Leucothrix mucor DSM 2157: one gene and its partner. The protein of the gene in region 2 binds, or shares a complex with, the protein of the main gene of each other region. Links are inferred from orthologs where the notes say so. Each region holds a gene or a part of one and is shown on either strand. Other genes may lie near its edges.

Evidence for each region.
Region 1: the proteins of trxA (region 2) and trxB are in contact, whole or in part, in a crystal structure (PDB 1F6M), measured with the Escherichia coli proteins. The link is inferred for Leucothrix mucor DSM 2157 from one-to-one orthologs.

What each region holds. Positions count from the first base shown.
Region 1 is NZ_ATTE01000001.1:1,852,878-1,870,015, reverse strand. The notes cover bases 7,403-10,224. They hold trxB (thioredoxin-disulfide reductase), read left to right. Parts: upstream 7,403-8,244; coding sequence 8,245-9,204; downstream 9,205-10,224. Other genes in these bases: ppsA (phosphoenolpyruvate synthase), read right to left, coding at 9,976-10,224; aat (leucyl/phenylalanyl-tRNA--protein transferase), read left to right, coding at 9,222-9,965; LEUMU_RS28535 (DNA translocase FtsK), read right to left, coding at 7,403-8,027. Outside these bases: LEUMU_RS0108315 (potassium channel family protein), read right to left, coding at 1-430; LEUMU_RS0108310 (DUF6394 family protein), read right to left, coding at 446-829; dcd (dCTP deaminase), read right to left, coding at 870-1,436; LEUMU_RS0108300 (LEA/WHy family protein), read right to left, coding at 1,440-1,898; iron-sulfur cluster carrier protein ApbC, read right to left, coding at 1,970-3,055; LEUMU_RS0108290 (pyridoxal phosphate-dependent aminotransferase), read left to right, coding at 3,250-4,542; outer membrane lipoprotein periplasmic chaperone LolA, read right to left, coding at 4,621-5,247; more of LEUMU_RS28535, read right to left, coding at 5,256-7,402; more of ppsA, read right to left, coding at 10,225-12,348; LEUMU_RS0108260 (pyruvate, water dikinase regulatory protein), read right to left, coding at 12,458-13,276; LEUMU_RS0108255 (MBL fold metallo-hydrolase), read left to right, coding at 13,370-14,329; LEUMU_RS0108250 (hypothetical protein), read left to right, coding at 14,499-15,464; LEUMU_RS0108245 (hypothetical protein), read left to right, coding at 15,714-16,052; LEUMU_RS25180 (GlcG/HbpS family heme-binding protein), read right to left, coding at 16,068-16,649; LEUMU_RS0108235 (hypothetical protein), read left to right, coding at 16,870-17,138.
Region 2 is NZ_ATTE01000001.1:4,121,650-4,130,686, forward strand. Bases 1-2,777 are described here. They hold trxA (thioredoxin TrxA), read right to left. Parts: upstream 1,661-2,777; coding sequence 1,340-1,660; downstream 1-1,339. Other genes in these bases: rho (transcription termination factor Rho), read right to left, coding at 1-1,093; LEUMU_RS28280 (DUF3108 domain-containing protein), read left to right, coding at 1,858-2,568; gorA (glutathione-disulfide reductase), read right to left, coding at 2,570-2,777. In the rest of the region: more of gorA, read right to left, coding at 2,778-3,931; LEUMU_RS0118765 (glutathione peroxidase), read right to left, coding at 4,025-4,759; LEUMU_RS26815 (hydrogen peroxide-inducible genes activator), read left to right, coding at 4,885-5,802; LEUMU_RS26820 (glycosyltransferase), read left to right, coding at 5,937-7,100; LEUMU_RS0118780 (DUF1131 family protein), read right to left, coding at 7,153-7,770; ribosome rescue GTPase HflX, read right to left, coding at 7,881-9,037. UniProt on the Escherichia coli protein: Participates in various redox reactions through the reversible oxidation of its active center dithiol to a disulfide and catalyzes dithiol-disulfide exchange reactions.

The DNA of each region.
Region 1 (17,138 bases), 2.3 Mb from region 2 along the record:
CTGCTAACACCTGCACCAGCTGACGACCCGTTTCACCATAGCCACAGATCAGGTAAAACGGCTCCCTGATTCGCTGTACGCTGCGTTTAAATCGATTGAGTTTGGTTTGCTGGCGAAACGCGGGGTCCTGGAATACAGCTAGCAAGGAGCCGATACCATATAACCAGCTAATCACCGTGCCATACAAACAAACCAGCGTCCAATAACGCTGGGCCTGAGTAAATTCGTAAGGGATTTCGCCAAAACCGATGGTGGTACCCATGAAACTAACAAAATAGAACGCATCAAAAAACGTCATTTGATAGGGGTCATGGTTACCATCTTCGCCGGGAATTAGTACATATCCCAGCATTGAAATGGCATACACCAATATCAACGTGATCAATGGCGACCGTAAGCGTCGCAGCAATATATAGATCAGGTTTGACATGGGATAAGTGCCCGCCTAACGGCGAAGGTTTACGGTTTCAACAACTAGCAGTACCACTGAGATCAGGTTCGCCAATAAAGCGCCACCACTGAGTGATACGATCGTTGATAAGGTGTCAGCAGTCATTTCAGGATTAATGATCTGCGCGTGAATGCCCCAAATAATGGCCGCACACACCAGTTGTAAGTCAGCCACCAAGCTAGTGGCTAAAAATACGGAACCCAAATGGGTACGATCACCAAACTTTAGTACCGTCGCGATCAAGCTAACCACGATGGCGGCAAATAACTCGTAGACGTGATGATGCGCAGGGTTATCTATATCGCCCAAGAAGAAGCCGAAATTTAAGGTCAGCGCCAGGACAATAAAAAATGCAAATACTACCTTTTCAGTTCTCATCAGGCACCCCTGTAATTGTAAGCTTCTACTTGGTTAGCAATCAGGTTTTTGGCAGTGTAACGCCAGTTTGTCCCTGATATTTTCCGCCACGGTCGAGGTACGATGTCTCACAAATCTCATCGGATTCAAAAAACAGCATTTGGGCGATGCCTTCATTGGCATAAATCTTCGCAGGTAAGGTGGTCGTGTTGGAAAACTCCAATGTTACATGCCCTTCCCACTCAGGCTCTAATGGCGTCACATTAACGATGATACCGCAGCGAGCATAAGTTGATTTACCCAAACAGATGGTTAATACACTGCGTGGAATGCGAAAATATTCAACCGTGCGTGCCAGTGCAAATGAGTTAGGTGGAATAATGCAAACATCCGATTTAATATCTACAAAACTGTTTTCATCAAACGCTTTTGGGTCCACAACGGCAGAGTTAATATTGGTGAAAATCTTAAACTCATCTGCGCAGCGAACGTCATATCCGTAGCTAGAGGTGCCGTAAGAAATAATGCGCTGATCATTGTTCATCCGGACTTGGGATTCGGCAAAAGGCTCAATCATGCCCTGCTCCATGGCCATTTTACGAATCCAGCGATCGGCTTTGATACTCATATTTTATCTCAATTGGGTCATGCCTGAACGACTGAACGGGATATTCAGTAGCGATAAATGCACTGAACCCGCCAGTTGGTATTGTATTGTGCCTTGTCGCATAAGACCTGGCAACACACTGGCAATATTAACAAAACTGAGCTTTAAAGGTACGTTTACTTGCTGAGTTTGGCGCGCATTGAGCATCATTTTCTGCTCTTGATTGCCATTGGCAACTTCAACGCCATTTAGTGATAAGCCGTAATCAAAACCACTGAGTGGTAATGGGTAAGCATTCGGATTAGTCACGTTGAGTGTGAAGTTGGCTTCGCCGCCCTGCCACGTTAATCGCTCTAGGCTGACGTTTTGCACACTAACGGTTGGTGGCTCGGCAACGCCTTTAATGCCGCTGCTGTTACTGCAGGCGGTAATTAGAAAAAGTGTTGTAATGAAGGTGAATATTTTTGATGTTATTTTAGTCATTCGGGCATATTAAAACAAAAACGCCGCGCAATAAATAGGCGCGGCGTTTTTGTGACAATCGGTAGAGTAATTTAGGTGTTTTGAATCACGATATTCGGGAATTTGCTGGAATAATCTTTAGATTGCTCAGCTAGGCGAGAAGCCATGCGGCGTGAAATATCACGATACATGCCTGCCACTTTTCCATCAGGGTCAGCAATGACTGTCGGATTACCATTATCCGCTTGCTCACGAATATGAATATCCAGTGGCAATGAACCTAGGAAGTCAACCTTGTATTCCTCAGACATGCGCTCACCGCCGCCCTGTCCAAAAATATGCTCAGCATGGCCGCATTCACTACAGATATGAATGCTCATGTTTTCAACGATACCCAGAACCGGCACTTCAACCTTTTCAAACATCGCCAAGCCCTTACGCGCATCCAGCAAGGCAATATCCTGAGGTGTGGTTACAATCACGGCACCACTCACTGGAATTTTCTGCGATAAAGTTAGCTGTGTATCACCAGTTCCTGGTGGTAAATCAACGATAAGATAATCCAGATCCCCCCAGTTGGTATCTTTCAGTAGCTGCTCTAGCGCTTGGGTCACCATAGGGCCACGCCAAATCATTGGGGTATCTTCTTCTACCAAAAAGCCAATCGACATTGCCTTCAGACCATGGTTTTGCATGGGCTCTAGCGTCGTGCCATCTTTAGACTCTGGTGTGCCAGACATGCCCAGCATGCGTGGCTGGCTTGGGCCGTAAATATCCGCATCCAAAATACCAACCTGTGCGCCATCGCTAGCCAGTGCTAATGCGAGGTTCGCTGAGGTTGTGGATTTGCCCACGCCACCTTTACCAGACGCCACCGCAATAATGTTCTTGATGCCAGAAATGCGCTTCAGGCTCTTCTGAACGGCATGCGCCTCAATCTTTTGCTCAATGCTGATATCGAGTGCAGTGTTAAAGCCTGCTAGTGCCTCTTCAACCTGCTTCTTTAATTCGTTGCGGTAGTCGCCAGCAGGATAGCCCAACTCGATGCGTACCAGAATTTTATCATCAGTCAGCTCTATGGATTTGACAGCATTGCTGCTGACAATATCTTTTTCCAGGTAGCGATCTTGCACAGTATTTAATTGCGCTTCGATAGCCGCTTTTGAAAGCTCACTCATATTGATGTCTCCGGTAGTAGGGTCAAATTTTAAGGAGAGTCTACACTACGCGTGTGCAGACAAAAACTCCAGAATCTTTAGGGAGATTGCATCAGTACAGTCAATATATCTAATTAGATAGGCTAAATACGGCGCACAGATTGAATTGCGTTTGCTAAGATAGACAGCTCTTCTAAATAGTGAGACTGCAATCCGTGCGACAGAATCTGCTACGTGCTGATAACAAGCTTCTGAATTATCCAATTCGTGAAGTGGTGACTATCGGCAAACAGCTGGAAAAGCTGGGTAATTTGAATATGATCTGGGAAAACATCGGCGACCCGATTACAGCAGGCGAAAGCGTGCCGGATTGGATCAAAGAGATTGTCAGAGAGAATGCCACTACTGATCAGGCCTTTGCCTATACTGACACCCGTGGTTACTTACCGGCGCGTCAGTATATCCTTGAAAATTTCTCGAATGAGAAAATCTGTACGGTTGACGATATCTTGTTTTTCAATGGCTTAGGTGAGGCAATTAATAAGGTTATCAATAACCTGCCCCGGGAAGCACGTATCTTGGTGCCCTCACCGACTTATCCATCCCATGCTACCGCTGAGGCAATGCATGCAGGTTGCTCATTCATTTCTTACAAGCTAGATCCTGAAAATAATTGGGAACCGAATCTTGAAGAAATTGAGAATAAGGTGAAGTACAACGATCACGTTGTGGCCATTTTGGTAATCAACCCCAATAACCCAACGGGTCGTGTCTTTAACCGTGAAACCTTGGAAAGCATCGTAAAAATCGCCAAAGATCATGACTGCTTCCTGATTTTTGACGAAATCTATCATGCGATGACCTTTGATGGCGTTGAGAATACCTTGCTGCATGAAATTATCGGTGATGTGCCCGGTATTAGCATGAAAGGCATCAGTAAAGATGTGCCTTGGCCGGGTTCTCGCTGTGGCTGGATCGAAGTCTACAATGCCGAGAAAGATGCACAGTTCCAAGACTTTATTCGCATGATCTTGCTGGCAAAAATGCTAGAGGTTTGTTCAACCACTCTGCCGCAGATGATATTGCCACATTTGTATGATGCGCCAGAGTTTAAAGTCAGTATTCGAGCGCGTATTGAAAAGTATCAACGCCGGGCTAAGCAAGCGGTGGAATATTTTAATACCTTCCCGCAACTGCGTGTCACTATGCCGGGCGGTGTGTTTTATCTTGTGGTAGAACTTTTAGATCTTCCCCGTTCCAAGCTGAGTGCAACGACTAAAGCGTCCCGTTTGTTTATCGATAAGTTGTTATCGGAGAAGGAAGTCGCGGAAGATTTTCAGTTTAGCTATGAATTAATGGCTTCTGAAGGTGTTTGCGTCGTGCCATTGAGCGGTTTTGGCTCTAACTTAAACGGCTTTCGGATGACGCTATTGCAGGAAGACGACGAGGTATTTACTAATACCTTGGAGAAAATTGGAAACGCAGTCAGTGCTTATTACGCCAAATAAAGGCTACTAGCTCGTAAACAGCAGGCATAAAAAAGCCACCTTAATTGCTGGGTGGCTTTTTTGATTCTGGCTAAGCGATTACTGAGGCTTGCCGATCACATCAACACCACGTGGTGGGCTGAAGTAGAATGTGCTACCGCTGATGGGCACATTATTCTGTGCATTTAAAGTGATCTCAGTGCGCTGACCCAATTGATCAAACAGCACCATACGCTTAAGGTTGCCTGCAGTATCCAAGCCCAGTTGAATGTATTTGAAATCACGGCTTGCTTGCTTAGGAACCAACTGGTGCCAATCCAAACCAGAACCGCCCTGAATTTCCTGAACGTTAAACTGTGAACCCGGTGGGTCAAGGCGCGTCAGGATAGCGATTGGCGTGTTTGATACCGCTTGGTTAACTGGCTTAACAGTAACCTGCTCCAGATCTTTATCGTAGATCCAGACATTCTTACCATCACCAATCATTTCCTGTGGCTCTGGCTTTTTATAAACCCAGCGGAAACGACCTGGGCGGCTTAAGTACAAATCACCGCTAGAGTTTTGGGTAACAACACCCTTCTTATCAAACACTTGCTGAGTAAAGCTACCTTTCAGGCTCTTTACGTCAGTGAAAAAAGAGTCTAAACGTTCACGGGCTGTGTCAGCATAGGCAGCTTGACCAATACTGGCAGCCAGCAGTGCGGCAACTAAAAATTTATTTCTCATGTATAACCTCAGTCTTTAACGGGAGGTGGCGCAAGTACTTCGCGTGTTCCATTCGATTGTACTTCACTTACGACACCGGCATCTTCCATCGCCTCGATCATCGAGGCTGCGCGGTTGTATCCGATTTTCAAGCGACGCTGTAAGTAAGAGATTGATGCGCGACGTGATTCCGTCACGACGCCAACCGCCTGATCATACAGATCATCACCTTCAGAATCGCTCAAGGGCTCCAGTCCGGGGATTGGGGCACTTGCTCCGCCTGTATCCTTTAGGACATCGTCCAGGTATTGGGGTTCCCCGTGTTCTTTAAGATAATTGACCACTTCTTCAACTTCTTCATCGCTCACAAAGGCGCCATGTATACGTTGCGGCAAACCCGTTCCCGGTGGCATGTAAAGCATGTCACCATTACCCAGTAGCTGTTCTGCACCACCCTGGTCCAGAATGGTTCGGGAGTCGATCTTGGTCGATACCTGAAACGCAATTCGCGATGGGATATTGGCTTTAATCAAGCCGGTGATGACATCAACAGACGGACGCTGGGTCGCCAAAATCAGATGGATACCAGAAGCACGGGCTTTTTGTGCCAAACGTGCAATTAGCTCTTCAACTTTTTTACCGACCACCATAATCATGTCAGCAAATTCGTCGATAACCACCACGATATACGGATAAGGTTCCAAAGTGGATGGCCTTGTATCAATATGTTGGGTTGGGTCAAAGCTTGGATCTGTAATCGGCTCGCCACGGTCAATGGCTTCTTGCACCTTGGCATTGTAGCCAGCGATATTACGTACCTTCATATACGACATGGCGGCATAACGCTTTTCCATCTCACCAACACACCAGCGCAGCGCATTGGCCGCATCTTTCATATCGGTGACGACAGAAGTCAGCAAGTGAGGAATGCCCTCATAAATACTCAATTCAAGCATCTTGGGGTCGATCAGAATCAGCTTTACTTTGTCCGGTGTGGATTTGTACAACAAACTCATAATCATTGCGTTAACCGCAACCGACTTACCAGAACCGGTGGTACCCGCAACTAGCACGTGAGGCATTTTAGCCAGATCAGCAATCGCAGGGTTTCCAGCAATGGTTTTACCCATGGCGAGTGTTAGCGGCGACTTCGCATTCTGGAATATTGGTGCATTTAAAATCTCACTAATTGCGACTAACTCACGGGTATCATTCGGAATTTCAAGTCCGATGGTCGTCTTACCCGGAATGACTTCAACGATACGAATACTGGGTACACGCATGCTACGGGCAATATCTTTGCCCAAGCCAGAGATGCGGCTAACCTTTGTACCTGGTGGTAAGTCCAATTCAAAACGGGTAACTACCGGTCCTGGGAAGCGGTCAACAACCTCAACCCCATGTATGCCGTAGTCAGATAAGGTGCTTTGGATATTTTCAGCCAGAGCGTCCAGTTGTTCGTCGGAGAATTTATCCTGGTTTTTAGGTGCTGGCTCCAGCATATCAAGCGGCGGTAATAACCCTAACTTATCGCCATGGTATGACTTAGGCGCTGGCTTCCTCGGTGCTTGTGCAACTTTAGGCACTTGTCTGGCTGGCTCTGGCGCTTGTGTTTTGGCCGCTTGTGGCAATGCAACCGGTGTTAAGTCGCTGTATTCCTCTTCTGCCACAGGCACTTCAGCCGGTGCTGCTGGCTTTTGCGGAGCGGCACCGATCATATTATCGGGAATGCTGAGTGTTTCTGCTGGTGCAGCGGTTGGCGCAGGTGCTGCTGCTTGCGGAGCGGGAGCATTACGAGCACCACCACCAGAGACGACTTCACGCACAACGGGAATGTCTTGCTCGTCAATCTCGTCGTAATCATCAAGACCTTCAAAAGCATCCAAAGTATCGGCGCTTTTCTTGGTTGTTGGCTTTTTCAGTTTAGCCAGTACGCCAGAGCCTTTCTCGGTTAAGCCGGATACCCAGCTAGCTGATTTTTGCTTGGCGCTGGTTTTAGCTTTTGCTGCCGGTTGTGCGGCCATGTCGACTTCATCGTCGTAATCATCATAGGCTTCTTCAGTAGGCGCAGTGCTCGGCCCTTTGCTCTTGGTTTTAGGTGCTGATTTGGGCGCTTTTCCAGCGGGCTTGTCGGGGCCTTTTTTAAACAAATTAGGAATTAATGGCTTTTTCGGCTTTGACGATTTTCCACTTGCGCCACTTTCTGGCTCGCCGATCAGTCTATCAAACAGCCAAAGTGACCCTTCGCCAACGCGATCAATTACTTTTAACCACGAAATATCCAGCAGCAGCGTTAAGCCCGCAAAGAATCCGCAGAACAAAGAAACAGTTGAGCCAAAGTCACCGAGCACGGCCACCATGGCCTTGGCCATCATCAGCCCCAGCAATCCGCCTGCTTTGTAGGTGAGCGTACTCTCCGGCCAGAGGAGCGTGATCAGCCCGCAGCCGCAAAGCAGTGCCAGAAACACGCCGATTACAGTCAACCACGTATTTAATCCACCATGGCTCGGCAGTGGTCGAAACAGGAAAAAACCGAAATACAATAAAGAAATTGGAATCAAATAAGCCAGATAGCCAAAGAAACCAATCAAAATACTTGCAAGATAGGCCCCTGCTCTTCCGGCCTTGTTCTGAATAATTGCGTCACTGTTAAATTGGAAAAAACTCGGGTCATCCGGGTTAAATGATACTAAGGCTAATAAAATGACTGCGCTAAGTCCTGAAAAGAAAAGAATGCTGGTTTGTTGCAGACTCACTAATTTTTGCGCATTTAATTTATTTTTAATTCCTTTTTCTGCCAAAACTTACTCCATGACGCTTTCAATGCCCGAACGGGCTTAATATTTTTAGTGTGATGCTGGTCGGTGATTGTGCTTGGATAGCCGTTCCATGCCCCCTAGGCCAAAGGATTATAAGGCTTTAACCACAGAAAAAGAATATTTATTCTGTAGTTGCTTTACCTTATGCTCCCCATTACTTAGCATATGAATCATTAATACCTAAATCAGGATCACCTCCATGCAAGAAACAAGACACAGCCGCCTATTAATTCTGGGCTCCGGACCTGCGGGTTATACCGCTGCCGTATACGCAGCCCGTGCTAACCTTAATCCGGTTTTAATCACTGGAATGGAGCAAGGCGGACAGCTAACCACAACGACCGACGTGGATAATTGGCCTGGTGATAATGATGGCGTTCAAGGCCCAGAGCTCATGGAGCGCATGAAGAAGCACGCGGAACGCTTTAATACTGAAATCATTATTGACCACATTCAAAGCGTAGACTTCAGCGAGCGCCCCTTTAAGTTAAAAGGCGATACCGGGGCGTATACCTGCGATGCACTGATTATTTCAACTGGTGCTTCTGCGATGTATCTGGGGCTTGAGTCTGAAGAGAAGTTCAAAGGTCGTGGTGTATCCGCTTGTGCTACGTGTGATGGTTTCTTCTACCGTAAGCAAAAAGTGGCAGTGATCGGTGGTGGTAATACTGCGGTTGAAGAAGCGCTGTACTTATCCAATATTGCTTCAGAAGTTATCTTAGTACATCGCCGTGACTTTTTGAAAGCAGAGAAGATTTTGCAAGACCAGCTGTTCGAAAAAGCGAAGAACGGCAATATCACATTGATGTGGGATCACACGCTGGAAGAAGTCACGGGTGACAATGCGGGTGTGACCGGCTTGCGCTTAAAGCATACTAAGACCGGTGAAGTCCAAGCGGTTGATGTCCATGGCGTATTCATTGCCATTGGTCACAAGCCAAACACGGCAATGTTTGAAGGTCAGCTGGATATGAACGGCGGCTACATTACGGTTAACAGTGGCTCTGCAGGTAATGCAACAGCAACGAGCGTACCGGGTGTATTTGCGTCTGGCGATGTAATGGATCACGTATACCGTCAAGCCATTACTTCTGCGGGCACTGGCTGCATGGCTGCACTGGATGCTGAAAAGTATCTTGATGCACTTGGTGAAGCCTGAGTCGGAAATCTAGCCCTATGACGCCTCAAGAGCTGACATTTCTTGAACCCGGTGCCCATGATGAGCCCTTCCCACCCGCAGAAATGGCGTGGGATGAGCCCAATGGCTTAATTGCCATCGGGGGCGATTTGTCAGTTCCAAGGCTTATCAATGCTTACCGCTCTGGGATTTTCCCCTGGTTTAATCCGGGGGAGCCAATTTATTGGTGGAATCCAGACCCGCGTGCAGTGCTGCTTCCAGAGATGGTTAACTTCAGTCGAAGCCTTAGAAAGACGATTAGAAATAAAGGCTACAAGGTTGTTTTTGATCATAATTTTAAACAGGTGATCGCCGCTTGCGCAGCACCGCGCTCGTATAGCTCCGGCACTTGGATCTCTCCCGAAATGCAACAGGCATATTGCCGCTTACATGACGCTGGCGTCGCGCATTCGGTAGAAGTCTATAATAAGGATGATGTGCTGGTGGGTGGCCTGTATGGCATTAGCAGCGGCGGTGTATTTTGTGGTGAGTCGATGTTTAGCACTGAGCCAAATACATCCAAGATTGCCTTTATCGCCTTAGCTTGGTATGCGCAGCATGTGGGATATACCTTGATTGACTGCCAGCTGGAAAACTCACATTTGCTGAGTCTGGGCTCGACGAGTATTTCAAGAAAAGATTATATGACCGTCCTGCGCTCAGCGCCCGAGCCTGAGCAGGCAGACTGGGTATTTGATCAATCGGTTGACCTGTCTCGCTGGGAGCCAGGCCAAACCGATTAACGACTGACGATTACGCTTTGCCGTGCTCAGCTAGATCTAGCCAAGTGCTTACCACGGTATCCGGGTTCAGGGAGACACTATCAATTCCCTGATCCATTAACCACTCTGCCAGATCTTCGTGATCTGAAGGGCCTTGTCCGCAAATGCCGACATACTTGCCCTGCTTCTTACAGGCTTCAATTGCCATCTTCAGCATCGCTTTCACCGCAGGATCACGCTCATCAAAGCCTTCTGCCACTAAGCCAGAATCACGATCTAAGCCAAGCGTTAGCTGAGTCATATCATTTGAGCCGATAGAGAATCCGTCAAAGTACTCAAGGAAATCTTCAGCCAATACCGCATTCGATGGCAGCTCACACATCATAATATGACGTAAGCCATTATCACCACGAGCCAGACCATTCTCTGCCAGCAATTCAGTCACGCCTTTTGCTTCTTTCAAGGTACGTACGAATGGAATCATGACTTCAACATTGGTCAGTCCCATGACATTACGCACGCGCTTAATGGCTTCGCACTCCATTTCAAAGCAGCGACGGAATTCCGGGTCGATATAACGGGCCGCACCACGGAAGCCAATCATTGGATTTTCTTCGTGTGGCTCGTACGCTTCACCCGCAATTAAGTTGGCATACTCATTCGACTTAAAGTCGGACATACGCAAAATAACAGGTTTAGGGTGGAATGCTGCCGCAATGCTGGAAACACCTTCTACGATCTTATTAATGAAGAATTCTTCAGGGCTTTCATAAGCATCCGTACGTTTCTTAATAATTGTTTGTAAGGCTTCAGATTGTTTATCTAGCTCTAGCAAAGCGCGTGGATGAATACCAATCATATTGTTGATAATGAATTCCATGCGAGCCAAGCCAACACCGTGATTTGGAACCTGACAGAAGTCAAAGGCACGGTCTGGGTTACCGACGTTCATCATCACTTTAAGCGGCAACTCTGGCATATCCTGCAACTCAGTGCGCGTCACTTCAAACGGAATAATACCGGGGTATACATAGCCGGTATCACCTTCGGCACAAGACACGGTGACTTCCGTGCCATCGCTGATTAGCGAGGTTGCATCGCCACAACCAACCACTGCGGGCACGCCTAATTCACGAGCAATGATTGCTGCATGGCAAGTACGTCCGCCACGGTTAGTCACAATCGCAGAGGCACGCTTCATGATCGGCTCCCAATCAGGGTCCGTCATGTCAGTAATCAGTACATCGCCAGGCTTGATGTGATCCATGTCATCAATACTTAGAATGACTTTGGCAGTGCCTGAACCAATCTTAGAGCCGATAGAGCGACCTTCGATAATGGGTGTTGCTTTGCCTTTAAGGTCATAGCGTTCCATCACATTGCCAGATTGACTCTGAACAGTTTCAGGGCGCGCTTGTACAATGTACAGCTCACCATCATTACCATCCAGTGCCCACTCAATATCCATTGGGCGGCCATAATGTTTTTCGATGGTCATGGCTTGACGAGCGAGCTCTTCGACTTGTGCATCGTTAATGCAGAAGCGACGGCTTTTCTCTGGATCGTTATCGATAATTTTAACGGGGTCTTCAGCACCGGCTTCAGAGTAAGTCATCTGAATCAGCTTGCTGCCCAGTGTTCTACGTAATACCGCCGGTCTTCCCGCTTCGAGCGTTTGCTTGTGAACGTAAAACTCATCCGGGTTAACCGCACCCTGCACGACCATTTCACCCAAGCCATAGCTACCAGTGATTAGTACTACTTTATCGAAGCCTGACTCGGTATCCAGCGTAAACATAACGCCACTGGCTGCGATATCAGAGCGGACCATTTTTTGGATACCGGCAGACAACGCAACCAAGCTGTGATCAAATCCCTGATGCACGCGGTAAGCAATCGCACGGTCGGTAAACAAAGACGCAAATACGCGGCGAATCGCCAGTTTTATCGATTCTAGTCCATGTACATTTAAGAAGGTTTCTTGCTGGCCTGCGAACGAGGCATCGGGCAAATCTTCGGCGGTTGCGGATGAGCGCACGGCCCACGTCACTTCCTCACCATATTCCTGCTCAAGTTTGACATAAGCTTCGTTAATGCTTTGCTCAAACCCTTCCTGTAATGGAATACTCATAATCCATTCGCGAATCTGGCTGCCGGCTTTGCTCAGCTCTGCGATGTTATCAACATCCAGCGTTTCCAGAACGGCGTTGATACGATCTCCTAAGCCTTCATGCTCCAAAAACTCCCTGTATGCATGCGAGGTCGTCGCAAAACCACCCGGTACTTTCACACCAAGATTACTAAGATTCTGGATCATCTCACCTAGCGAGGCGTTTTTGCCTCCCACGTGATCGATGTCATTAATGCCAAGCTGGTTCAGCCAAACGATGTACTGCTGCTTCATTATTTACCTTTTAAACAATTAGCAAGGTACGAAACCTTTGATTAGAAAAATGAGCGCGGCAGTTACCGGTGGAATCTGCCGTGGTCGGGTCTTGCTTGGTAGCAATGCGTTAGTCATTGCCCATGGTCTTGCGATAAATCCGTGCAATTTGCGTTGCTAATTCTTCGACTGATTGTGAGGTCACGTCAAGTGGAATCAGACCATAGCGATCATAAAGGTCACTGGCCATCTTAATTTCGGAGGTGCACGTTGACATCGACGAGTAGCGACTTCCGGGGCGTCTTTTCTCCCTAATATGGTGCAAGCGCTGCGGACTAATGGTCGTTACGATCAATTTTTCTTTGTGCGCCAGAATCTCTTTGGGGAAGCAGTAACGTTCAAAGTCATCTTCGGTTAACGGGTAGTTAGCCGCTTTTATACCAAACTTAAGCGCAAGATAGAGACAGGTCGGCGTTTTTCCGGAACGAGAGACGCCGACCATAATAATATCGGCCTCATCTAAGCTCTTTAGAATCATCCCGTCGTCGTGCGACAAGGTGTAATTCACCGCATCGATTCGGGCGTCATATTGCAATTCATTGACTAAGCCATGCATCAAGCCTGACTCGCGGCGCGCTTCTACGCCTAAATTGGCTGATATTTTATCCAAATAGTTATCAAATAGCTCATAGTAATGGGCATTTACTTTGGAAAGGACTTCATTGATTTCTTTATTGGCCATGGTGGCAAACACCAGCGGTAGCATGGGTTCGGAGGCGGCCTGATCATTGATTTTCTGAACCAATGCATCAGCCTTTTCGATAGTGTCAATGAAGGGATGATAGCGCTTTTTGAAACTCACCTGTGGGAACTGAGACAGCAGGCTGCTCCCGAGTTCATCAGCGGTGATACCGGTACTCTCTGATATAAAGTAGACATCGCAACGCATAGGATTACTTTCCGGTTGGTCAAAAGACTTTGTTATGATCGCGTAATCCTAGCATAGGACAACACTATTCTTCAGCAATCAGGAGCAAATATAATGATCAAACAACCCATTTTTAATTCACTTGGTGATGGCATTCTACATCTTGATGCGGAGTACCTGAGTCCGGGAATTGCCTCGGTATATGTACTGATCGAAAATGACGAGTGCGCCATTATTGAAACCGGCACGTTTCATACCGTGCCACATATTTTGGACGTATTGAAGGCAAATGGCCTAACGGAAGAAAATGTCCGATATGTGATCCCGACTCATGTTCATTTGGATCATGCGGGCGGTGTTGGCCAGCTGATGAAAATCTGCCCCAATGCGGAGCTGGTGGTGCACCCTAAAGGTGCGCGGCACATGATCTCCCCTGAGAAGTTGAGCATTGGCGTAAAAGCAGTCTATGGCGAAGCGGCGTTTGAAGAGCTGTATGGTGAACTGATTCCCGTTGATGCGGCTCGTGTCGTTGAGGCTCCGGATAACTTCGAAGTCACCCTCGGAGAGCGCGTGTTACGTTTTTACGATACACCGGGCCATGCGCGTCATCACTTTTGTGTACATGACTTGAAAAGCAATACCATTTTCTCTGGTGATACCTTCGGTATTGGCTACCCTCAGCTGGAAACGACTTCGGAGCGCTTTATTTTTGCGACAACAACTCCGGTGCAATTTGATCCTGATGCCTTGCGTGCCAGTATTGCGCGATTATTGTCAGTCAAGCCGGCTGCATTTAATTTAACTCACTTTGGCCGCATTGTCGCGACTGACGCGGTGGTTAAGCAGTTGCATGACAGTATCGATAAGTTTGTCGCGGTTGCAGAACAAGCAGAGTCTGTTACTGAAGATCGGGTGGCTCATATCGACCAGCAAATTCGTGACTATTTGCTGGGCTGCTATCAGGCTTTGGGCGGTACCCAATCGGATGAGAAATTCCTGGAGGTGATTGCCATGGATAGCAAACTCAATGCTCAGGGTTTAGATGTTTGGTTGTCGCTTAAAGCGCAAAAATAGAGCATTAATTTTGTATAAAAAATAACAAATAGCATTTTATTATCAATAAGTTGTATCAATTTTATCCAAGCTTGAACTTGTAAGCACCCCAAGCGTCACAGAGAGTGAGCGGCACAGGATGTGCTGCCGTAAATGGATACAAAGCGACAACAATCATGGAGATAATAAAATGCTTAAACCCCTGACTATTCTGAGTGTAAGCACGGTGGCTTTGCTTGCCTCGACCTCAGCATTTAGTCATGTCATTTGTGCACCCGATTCCCCCCAAGGGCGTGCTATAGGACATACTCACAATCAGGCTTATACCGTTCCGCGTATCGTACAACAGCCTGCCGCTCATAACCCTAATCAAGCGCGCTACTTACAGCAGCAGCGTGCCAGACAGCAAAAGGCTTTAGCGAACCAGCAGCGCATCAATCAGCAGCGTCGTGCTCAGGCACTTCAAAAGCAGCAGCAAATTGCCGCTCAGAAAGCCCGACAGATACAATTGCAACGTTTAGCCGCGCAGCGCGCTCAACAAGCACGCCAGCAGGCCGCTCAGGCTCGTGCCAGACAAGCAAAATTACAAGCACAACAAGCGGCGCGTTATGTACGCCCTGCTGCGCCAGTTAAGCAAGTCGTTCGCTACACTGCGCCAGTTGTTCAACAGCAATATGTACAACCAACGTATGTACAGCCAGTGGTTTATTACCAAGCGCCAGCCCCTGTTGTTTATCAGGCACCGGTTTATTATGCGCCACCACGTACCACCTACACGCCTACTAACTCTTATATTTCAGTGAGTGTTGGCGGCGGTAATGGTGGTGATCACGGAAGTCGCTCTAGTTTTCACAGAGTTTCTAAGCCGGTAAAGCAAGTTCATACCAAGCATTACCCACGTCAGAAAGCCGTTGTGCAACACCTGCAAGCGAAGTATCAGCAGGCTAAACACCAGCAAGCGAAGCAGTATAATCATACGGGAAAGTCGTACGGTAACTACAAAGTCGGTGGCAATGGTGGTGAGCGGAGTCATTCCGGACATCGTCAAGCTAAGCGTCAACAGGCTGCACATCATATGGCCTGGAAAGGTCAGCAGCAGTCAAAGCATGGACAATCTCATGGCAAGCACTCGCAGCATAGCTACGATAAAAAGTGAATTTAGCACTGAATAAATAAAAAAATCTCGATACAAATAATAATTTGCGGAATAATTAACTTTATTCCGCATTTTTTATTCCTTACTGTCCTAAAATAACCTAGTATCAATCAATATAAACATCAAACAAGGTGTATTTTCTCATTAATGAGGAACTTTTGCACACTTTGAAGTGTCCCAAAGCGGGCAAATTATTGAGCACTTAGGAATTATTGTTAGGAGAGCGTTGTGAGGAAATATTATCTATTTGTGAGTATCCTGCTTGTCGCCATGGCGCAGTTAAGTGCTTCTGTGTTTGCTGATGATCAGGTATACATTACCGAGCAAACTGTCAGCACCGTTCAAAGTCAGCAAGCGATATCGATTGAGCAAGGCATCCGCCACGGACGCATTACCCCTAGAGAAGCAGAGAAGCTCAAAGAACAGCAGCAAACCATTGTGGCGATAGAACACACCTTGGCTGAGGATGGCGAATTGGATGGCGACGAGCTAAGAGTGTTGTTTGAAATGCTGGAGGAGGCGCGCAATCATATCAATCGCCTACTGCGAAACCGGATTACCAGCCACGCAGTCATGGATGATGCTTAAGATTTACCGTTTCACTTAAGGCTTTTGAGTCTCGCCTTCAGCGGCTTTCTCGCCGGTCTCTTTTTCTTTCGCAGCTTCTAGCTCTAACGCCAAGGCTTTGTCAGCCGTAATTGCATCGGTGATAGCTTTGGCACCGGCTTTGGCGCAGTTGTCATCAATTGCGCCAGTCTCTGCGCCACTCACTCCGATCGCACCGTAAATAGTATCATCCAGCTTGATCAATACCCCACCAGCAGACATTAATACCCCATCAGTACGGCCTACCGCAGTATCAGATAAGTTAGCCAGTTGTGTGGTGTTTTTAGAGAAGTTAGCCGCAGTAAAGGCTTTTTTACGGCTTAGTTCGACTGAGATCGGGCTTGAAAAGGTATCTCTTAAGATAACCTGTGTCAGGCCATTGCGATCAACCACTGCAGCGCTGACTTTAGCCCCTGCTTCCCGACAAGTATTAATGCTAACCTGAGCGGCTTGTACGGCAGAAGCCAAGCTTAATTGGTCAACCCGAACATTATTCTTAGTTGTACTATCGTCCTGCGCCATCACAGGCAGCATGGTGCTCGCTAAAGCGGCAATAATGAGACTTTTCTTGTAATTCATTTATTTGTTTTCCCCGTAGAAGGCCCTAAACCCGTTAGTCTCTGTGTGGCTGAGCGGGTTCATATTATCTGTAAAAATCAGTCGTTTAATAAAAATGCTGCATTGCACAAAAATAATTGAAGCGACCTATTCGCATTTCAGTTATAGTCTTACTCACTAAAGGCGTACCGCTACACTAACAAACGATTACCAGATAAATCGTGAACAGGAAATACACATTATGCAAGTTTTCTTTGAAAGCCTAAAAACACTTCAAAAAATGACTGACTTAGGAATGGCTGTTGCTAACCTTGGCTCAGTATCGGCGCAAACCATCGCTTACCGCACTGCTTTTATGCAGCACGGCGCTGCTTCTAGTAATTGGCAGCAAAAAGAAGCACATACTATGACGATGGAAAAAGTGGATGCAGCTGGTCAAGGCGCTGAAGTACTCTGGAAGGGCCTGAATAAAATTAATCAGAGCATCCTGAAAACGGCGACTGACAGCAC
Region 2 (9,037 bases):
TACCAGAGCGATTGATATTGATTGCAGGGAAGACGCGCTTCTCCGCAATTTTACGGTCCAGATGGATTTCAGAGTTACCCGTACCCTTAAACTCTTCGTAGATAACCTCGTCCATTTTGGAGCCGGTATCGATCAGAGCTGTGGCTAAAATCGTCAGACTTCCACCTTCTTCGATGTTTCTGGCGGCACCAAAGAAACGCTTAGGGCGTTGCAATGCGTTAGCATCCACACCACCGGTCAATACTTTACCTGAGGAAGGAACAACCGTGTTGTAGGCACGAGCCAGACGGGTAATGGAATCCAGCAGGATAACAACATCCTTCTTATGCTCAACCATACGCTTGGCTTTTTCGATAACCATTTCAGCCACTTGTACGTGACGTGATGCGGGCTCATCAAAAGTCGAAGAGATAACTTCGCCATGAACCATGCGAGACATCTCGGTCACTTCCTCAGGGCGCTCATCAATCAGCAGAACGATCAGATAAGCTTCCGGATTATTCGTTGCGATACTTTGTGCAATGTTTTGCAGCATCATCGTCTTACCGGCTTTAGGAGGTGCGATGATCAGGCCACGCTGGCCTTTACCGATCGGGGCGACAATGTCGATAACCCGTGCGGTGATATCTTCTGTACTACCGTTACCACGCTCAATGCGCATGCGCTCTTTTGGGTGTAAAGGTGTCAGGTTTTCAAACAGAATCTTGTTGCGGGCATTTTCTGGCGACTCGAAGTTGATGGTATCAACTTTCAGCAGCGCAAAATAACGCTCATTGTCACGAGGAGTACGAATTTTTCCAGAGATCGTGTCACCGGTGCGCAGTCCAAAACGACGAATCTGACTTGGCGATACGTAAATGTCGTCTGCCGCTGCGATGTAGTTACTGTCAGCCGATCTCAGAAAACCAAAACCATCCTGAAGGATTTCCAGTACACCATCACCGTGAATGTCTTCCGAGTTTTTCGCTAAAGCTTTGAGTATAGCAAAGATGACATCTTGCTTGCGTGCGCGGGACATGCCGTCCACACCCAGCTCTTTGGCAATATCCAGAATTTCGGAGGGCGTTTTGTGCTTTAAGTCGGTAAGATTCATGAATAGTAGTGTTTTTAATATTGGGTAAGGTAAGGAAACCGATCAACCGTGTTCGTCAGCAGGTGACGTTGGAAGACTCGTAGTGACTCAGATAAACGATCGCAGGAGGTGCGACCTGAGAACCGGAGCCGCATCATGGCTCCAATTTAAGGGTAGGCTAGCATAGATGTAATTTTATGTCTAGTACTAAAATTAATCTTCCCTGCATCGTTTTTCGGGCAGATGCAGAGAAGAGATGACCAAAGATCAGATATTTTGATCAAGAAATGCAGTCAATTGTGATTTGCTGAGTGCGCCAACTTTCGTAGACTCCACTTCACCATTCTTAAAGAGCATCAATGTAGGGATACCACGAATGCCATATTTAGCAGGCGTATCGCGATTTTCATCAATGTTCAGTTTGGCCACTTTAATGCGATCGCCGTAGGCTTCTGCAACTTCTTCAAGCAGTGGGGCGATTGTCTTGCAAGGGCCGCACCACTCTGCCCAGTAATCAACCAATACTGGTTGGCTGCTGCTTAACACTTCACTTTCAAAGCTCTCGTCGCTCACTTCTACTATACTCACTGGGAAACCTCTATACTTTGTTTTGTGGGTCGATGTGACGGTTAAATCACGGTGGTTCCTGATGATTATCAGGTCTGTTGATAAAATATCAAGCCGAATTTATTTACACTCTATCGTACTGTCCGGTGCTTTAGGCACTTGTTTGGAACTTTGTCAGCCTCCCACAGGTCAGTTCTGGGGTCAATTAATGAGGTTTTATGATGTTGCGAAACAAAGCGTTTGTATTAAGTACGGCACTACTTTTACTCTTGAGTAATTCGGTAGCGATGGCACTTCCAAGTTCCATGACAGCAGTCTATAACGTCTACCGTGGTAGTATGTCTGTTGGTAACTTGGTTAGTTCACTTAAATACCAGGGAACACAATATCAATACCATAAATCGACTCAGGCAACCGGACTGGCAAAGCTGTTAACCGGTGCTCGCGTTGTTGAAAACTCTGACGGCACCTTTGCCGGAGACAAACTGACGCCAACGGCCTATTTATATGACGAAAAGACCCGCAGCAAGTCACGCATGGAGCGCACTAGGTTTGCCGGAAATCGTGCGACCGGTGTCTATAAAGACAAAAGCTACACCGTAACCACGCCACCGAATGTACTAGACCGTGCGTCACTAGAGCTGGCAGTTGCTCGTGACTTGCAAAACGGCGTCGCTCAGCTTTCATACCAAGTGTTTGAGCGTGGTGAAGTGAAAAATTACAGCTTTGTCCGTTTAGGTTCCGAACGCCTTAAGACCAATGCCGGTACCTTTAACACTGTTAAAGTGAAAGTAAAAAGAACCGACACCAGCCGTGAAACCATTTATTGGATGGCCGTTGAAATGGGCTACCTCCCGGCAAAAATGACACACCGGGAAGATGATGAGCTAATTACCAGTCAGGTCGCCCAATACAAAGCGATCCCTTAAATCAGCGCATTGTTACCAATTCTTCGGCACTAACAGGATGGATGGCGATCGTATCGTCGAAGTCCTGTTTAGTTGCGCCCATCCGGATGGCTACCGCAAAGCCTTGCATCATCTCATCGACGCCGGTACCAATCAGGTGGCAGCCGATAATCTTTTCTTCTTCGCCACGTACGATTAATTTCATATGTGTGCGAACTTGATGGCGTGTTAGCGAGTGATACATGGGGACGAAGTCCGTTGTGTATACTTTAACTTCATCGCCATACGCAGTACGGGCCGCTTCTTCAGTCATGCCCATGGTCGCAATCGGCGGATGAGTAAACATCACGGTCGCGATATGGTCGTAAGACATTTTGCGGTTCGGTTTGCCGCCGTATAAGCGATCACCCATACGACGACCTGCAGCAATGGCTACCGGCGTCAGCGGTGCTTTGCCGATAATGTCGCCCAGAGCGAAAATATGATTAACGTTGGTGCGTTCTTCGTCATCCACTGGAATCGTGCCATCATCATTCATGACGACGCTGGTGTTTTCCAGGCCAAGGTTTGCGGTATTTGGTTTACGTCCAACGGCCCAGATCAAGCTATCGACGTTACCAATGCTGCTGCCATCGTTATAGAACACGCTCAACTTGCCATTGTTGTGCTTTTCAACGCGTTCGATCATCGCATTGTCATTAATGAAAATGCCATCGGAATCCAGTTGACGACGCAATGCGCGACGAATCATGCTATCAAAGGTGCGCAACATGGTGCGGCCTTGATGTAATAAATGAACTTCAGAATCCAGCGAGTTCATCAGCATCGCTAGTTCCAGCGCGATATAACCACCACCAACAACCACTACTTTCTTAGGCTGACGCTCATCCAAATCGTTAAAGAATTCGTCTGAAGTGATGCCTAGCTCTGCGCCCGGCACGTGACTTGGAATCACCGGATGACCGCCTGTCGCAATCACGATGTGATCAGCAGTGTAAGTCTCGCCATCTACTTCAATAGTTTTATCATCAACAAACCGAGCAAAGCCGCGAATCAAGTCAATATTGCGTTCACTTAAGAAGCTGTCCTGATACCAGTCGTTGATATTGGCAATGTAGTTATCACGCTTAGCGACCAATTTAGTCCAGTCCAGCTTGCCGCGAGTCACTTCAAAGCCGTAGTCTTCGGCATCTTGCAGGGCATGCGCAAGACCTGCGCCATACCACATGATTTTCTTGGGTACGCAACCAACATTAACGCAGGTACCGCCTAGCTCTCCGGCTTCAATGACTGCTGTTTTTGCGCCGTATTCTGAAGCGCGCTCAACGACAGACAGGCCGCCGCTACCGGCACCAATGGCAATTAAGTCGTAATGTGTACTCATGAAATAACCCGTTTTATAATTTCAATTTATTAGATTTGCCAGTTTACCCACAAGCTGGCTGTAACAGAAGTCTCTGTTACAGCCGAGTGAGCTTTATTTATTGGCTAACCACTGTTCTAACTGTTCAGATCCACCGATCAATTGACCGTCGATAAATACCTGAGGCACGCTGCTGGCATTGGAGACTGCGCGCAATGTGCGGTCGGTGTAGTCACGGTTTAGTAGCAGTTCTTCATACTCATAACCCGCTTCTTGCAGCATTTTCTTTGCTTTTGAGCAGTATGCACAGCCTGGGCGTGTGAATACGCTAACGCTGGCAGGCACTGATTTATCCGGTGCGATGTATTCCAGCATAGTATCTGCATCAGATACTTCAAAAGGGTCGCCTGGCAGGTCTGGCTCGATGAACATTTTCTCAACGACGCCGTTGTTAACCAGCATCGAATAACGCCATGAGCGCTTTCCAAAACCGAGGTCTGCCTTGTCTACTAATAGACCCATGCCAGCGGTAAACTCGCCGTTGCCATCTGGTAAGAAAGTAATATTGTCAGCTTCCTGATCAGCACTCCATTCGTTCATTACGAACGTATCGTTAACTGAGACGCAAACAATTTCATCAATGCCGTTTTCACGGAAGGTGTTCGCCAGCTGGTTGTAACGTGGAACATGCGCTGAGGAGCACGTTGGGGTAAAGGCGCCCGGCAGAGAAAATACAATCACGCGACGGTTATCAAATACGTCGTGAGTTGTGATGTCTTGCCATTCGTTGTCCTGATAAACGCGGAATGTGACTTCTGGAATCGCTTGTCCTTCTTTGTTCTCAAACATGTTGGTACCTTATGTTGTGTGCAATTAATTGGCTCAATAATCAGCCTTATGCAGTGCATAGTAGTGATATGCGGGCAGAAGGTAAAATGGATTGTGTAAATTGAAACATCCTATAAAATGAAACGATGAATTTACCGACGATTAAGCAGTTGCGTTACTTTGTTGCACTTGAGGAAAATGAGCATTTTGGCAAGGCCGCCGAGTCTTGTTTTGTCTCGCAGTCCGCCTTTAGTGTCGCCATTAAAGAGCTGGAAACGCACCTTGGCGCGCAGCTAGTCGACCGCACGAATAAGAACGTAACCATTACCCGTGTCGGGCGTGAGGTGGCTAACCACGCACGTCATTGCTTGCGGGATATTGAATATCTGGCGGAAGTGGCACGCAGTAATGAGGAATGCTTATCTGGCCGCTTGAATATGGGTGTGATTCCAACCATTGCGCCGTTTATATTGCCTAGTTTGATGCCACGCTTACGGGAGTCCTATCCCGACCTGCAGCTCTATTTGCGTGAAGACACCACGCAGGCTATTTACACCCGGCTAATGGCTGGTGAGTTAGATGTGATCTTGCTGGCCTTGCCATATAAGCTCAGTAATATTGAAACTTGTAGCTTGTTCAAAGATCAGTTTTTACTGGCATGCCATAAAAGCACTCACTTTTTAGATCCTAAAAAATACGACTTCGACTCATTGCCGGATGAAAGCGTATTGCTGCTGGAAGATGGTCATTGTCTGCGTGATCATGCCTTGTCAGCCTGTAATTTGCGCAATCAGGAAACGGTTAGTCGGTTTGCTGCCAGTAGCTTGTACACGCTGGTTGAGATGGTGGATTCAGATATTGGCATTACCTACCTCACTGATATGGCAAAAGATTCCATGCTACTTAAACACACGGATATCAAAACCTATCCCATGGGAGAAAATAGCTATCGGGAAGTGGGTTTGGCATGGCGCAAGGGGAGTGCGCGCAGCGAAGAGTTTAAAATGTTGGGTGAGGCGATCATCAAAACACATCGTGAAGTGATTAAAAGTCGAGACAAGTAGTAAGTTTACTGTAGCCTGAGGTCTGCTTTTTTACAGCTGAACCCATTAAAATCGCCTCCTGTCTGCGAGGAATCGATTCTTATCCCCCTGAATGCCTATACTGGAAATAATGATAAAAATACTCGGTGTATAGCATGATTAAGCTTGCTCACATCTCCAGCGGTCTTCGGACGGGTGGAGCAGAAGTCCAATTGATGCGGATAATTGCGGCTCTGGATAAAACAAAATTTGAAATGATGGTTATTTCATTGGATCAGGAAACCTACCTTGCAGACCGCATTCGTGAGTTAGGCGTGCCGGTGCACTCTCTTTCACTCAAGCAAACCCCATTAGCGCTTTGGCGGGGTTTTCGTGTGCTGCGCGAATTCAATCCGGATGTCATTCACGGAACGATGTATGAGGGTGGTGTGTTTGGAACGATGTGTCGCCGCTTTTTACCAAAGCGTCCGCATGTGATTTGGACGGTGCATGAGCCGCTGGATCATTACGATCAGATGCCAATGCGTAAGCAGTTACAAGTAAAGCTGTGGGGTAAGCTGTCTGGCTCGCCAGAGTGCCTGATGTATGTGTCGCACCTGAATAAAGAGCAGCATGTTGATTGGGGGTTTAACAACTCTAAAGCCGTTGTTATTCCAAATGGTGTAGATACCACCCGTTTTGGCCCTGCCCGAGAGAAAGGCTTAGCGATTCGTCACTCTTTGGGGATTCCTGATGACTGCATCGTGATTGGGAAAACAGCTCGCTTTCATCAGCAAAAAAATCAACAAGGCTTCTTGCGCTCAGCAGCTATTTTAGCGGCTCAATACGACCATGTGCGATTTATGCTGGTTGGAAATAATGTGGACGAAAATAACGCTGAACTGACTGGCTTAATTGATGCGCTAGGGTTGAAAGGCAAAGTTTATATGCTGGGAAATCGGGAAGACATTCCCGAGATCGTCAACGCGTATGATATTGCTACGTTGACCTCATTAGGAGAAGCTTTCCCGCTGACACTGGGTGAGGCGATGGTATCGGGTGTACCTTGTGTGGCTACTGATGTGGGTGATGATGAGTATATTATTCAGGATACTGGTTTTGTAGTGCCGCCTAATGATGATCAGGCAATGGCAGAAGGCTGGGAAAAGATTGTGGTGATGAGTACTGAAGAGCGAATTGCGCTTGGGCAAAAAGCCCGTCAGCGCTGCTTGGATAACTTCACTCTTGAACAGCAGGTCGCGCAGCATGTTGAAATTTATGAAGCATTATACCGTGCGAATAGTCGCGCCGGTGGTGTGCTGACTGAAGCGGCTTCATAAGCCAGAATTGTTTTGTTGCCCTCCTGTATTGATCAGGAGGGCGAAGTAGTACTTATCTGGGCTTCCAGATAATGGCGTCCAACGCCCAGCCTTTCATGACATTCTCAGGCGGTAGTTCCGAACTAGGGCCATCCCATTTTCCTGCAAACAAATACAGCATATTCGTTGCGCCAAATGGCAAGCAAAGCACTTTGCCGCTTAGCTCTTCAGAGCCTGGCTGGCAGGTTGGCGGGGTTGGTTTGTCGCGAGTATAAATATCACTGAACAAGGTACCAATGCGGTGGTTCAGGCTATTGCTAATGATGTTATCTTCAACCATGACCGAGTAGATCGACTTTAGATCTGCCGTTGGGTTAATGGTGAATAATAAGTGTGCGCCTTTAGAAACGCTGATAACAGGGTAAGATTTGCCTTCCTGAAAGTTGAGCTGTTCAACAACACTGAATTCAGGAAAAGCCACCGTCACTTTATGCATATTAAATGGCATGGATGCATTCACCGGACCAATTCCTTGGTCGGTCACCATTAGGCGGTGCGGAGTTTGTTTAGACTCAACAGCAGTCTGTGCATTTGCGCTAGCGGTAGTGATTTCATCATCAGCATCACACCCCGCAAAGACCAATAAGGTCGCGGCTAGGGTAGTGCGTAAGAATAGTTGTTTACCGGACATACTGTTTTCCCCGTGCAGGTCCATTTCGCAGACTATTCTGTCACAGTCTTAAGGTCTAAACAATCAGTGATACTTTAAAAGCCGCTTATAAGCGCTTAATAATAATCAGATTATGCGACAGCTATTTGCTCAAAGCTTAGCTCTTCTTTGCGAAGTAAGCTTTCAAGACGGCGCTTGGTAATCGAGACAGAGAGTAAGTATTCGCCATTGTCGCCGGTTGTTTCATTGGTGACCGCATCTTCTTTGTACAAGCTTGCCCGTAACCGCGCGAGGCTTGCTGGAAGCTTTAAGTCGCCAACAAATACCTGATTACCAAATACCTTGCTAAGGACTTCCAGTAACAAGTCTGAGCCTTCACCTGACATGGCAGAGAGCCATACTCTTGCAGGTACACCATCATGCCCTTCATCCACTCTGGGTTCTTGTCCCAGTAGGTCGATTTTGTTCATGACTTCGATCTGAGGGATTGCTTCAGCACCCAGTGAGAAAATCACATCGTTAACCTGTGATTTGAACTCCTCACGCTGCTCGTCATGGCTATCCATCACATGCAAGATAAGATCGGCTTCAGTGGTTTCCTGAAGTGTTGCTCTAAATGCTGCAACCAAGTCATGCGGTAAGTCACGGATAAACCCAACCGTATCAGCCAGAATAATAGACTGCTGATTTTGCAGATCGATCCGCCGCAAAGTTGGGTCTAGCGTCGCGAATAACTGATCTGCTGCGTAAACTTCTGAAGTGGTCAGTTGATTAAACAGGGTCGATTTTCCGGCATTGGTGTAACCAACCAGTGAAACCGTTGGTATCTCTGCCTTTTTACGCGACTGGCGACCTTGCTCACGCTGTTTGTTTACTTTAGCCAAGCGCTTATTGATTTGCTTTATGCGAATCGAGATCAAGCGACGGTCAGTTTCAAGCTGGGTTTCACCCGGCCCACGCATACCGATACCACCTTTCTGACGCTCAAGGTGAGTCCAACCGCGAATCAGTCGAGTCGACATGTGCTTAAGCTGAGCCAGCTCAACCTGAAGTTTACCTTCGTGGGAGCGGGCACGTTGAGCAAATATATCCAGAATTAAACCCGTGCGATCCATCACCCGGCATTGCAAGGTTTTTTCCAGATTGCGCTCTTGAGCAGGGCTTAAGTCATGATCGAAAATAACGACATCGGGCTCGTGGATTTTGACAAGCTGCTGAATTTCTTCAGCTTTGCCACTACCAACAAAGTGCCTGGAGTCGGGGGATTTTCGATTGCTTTTAAGAAAAG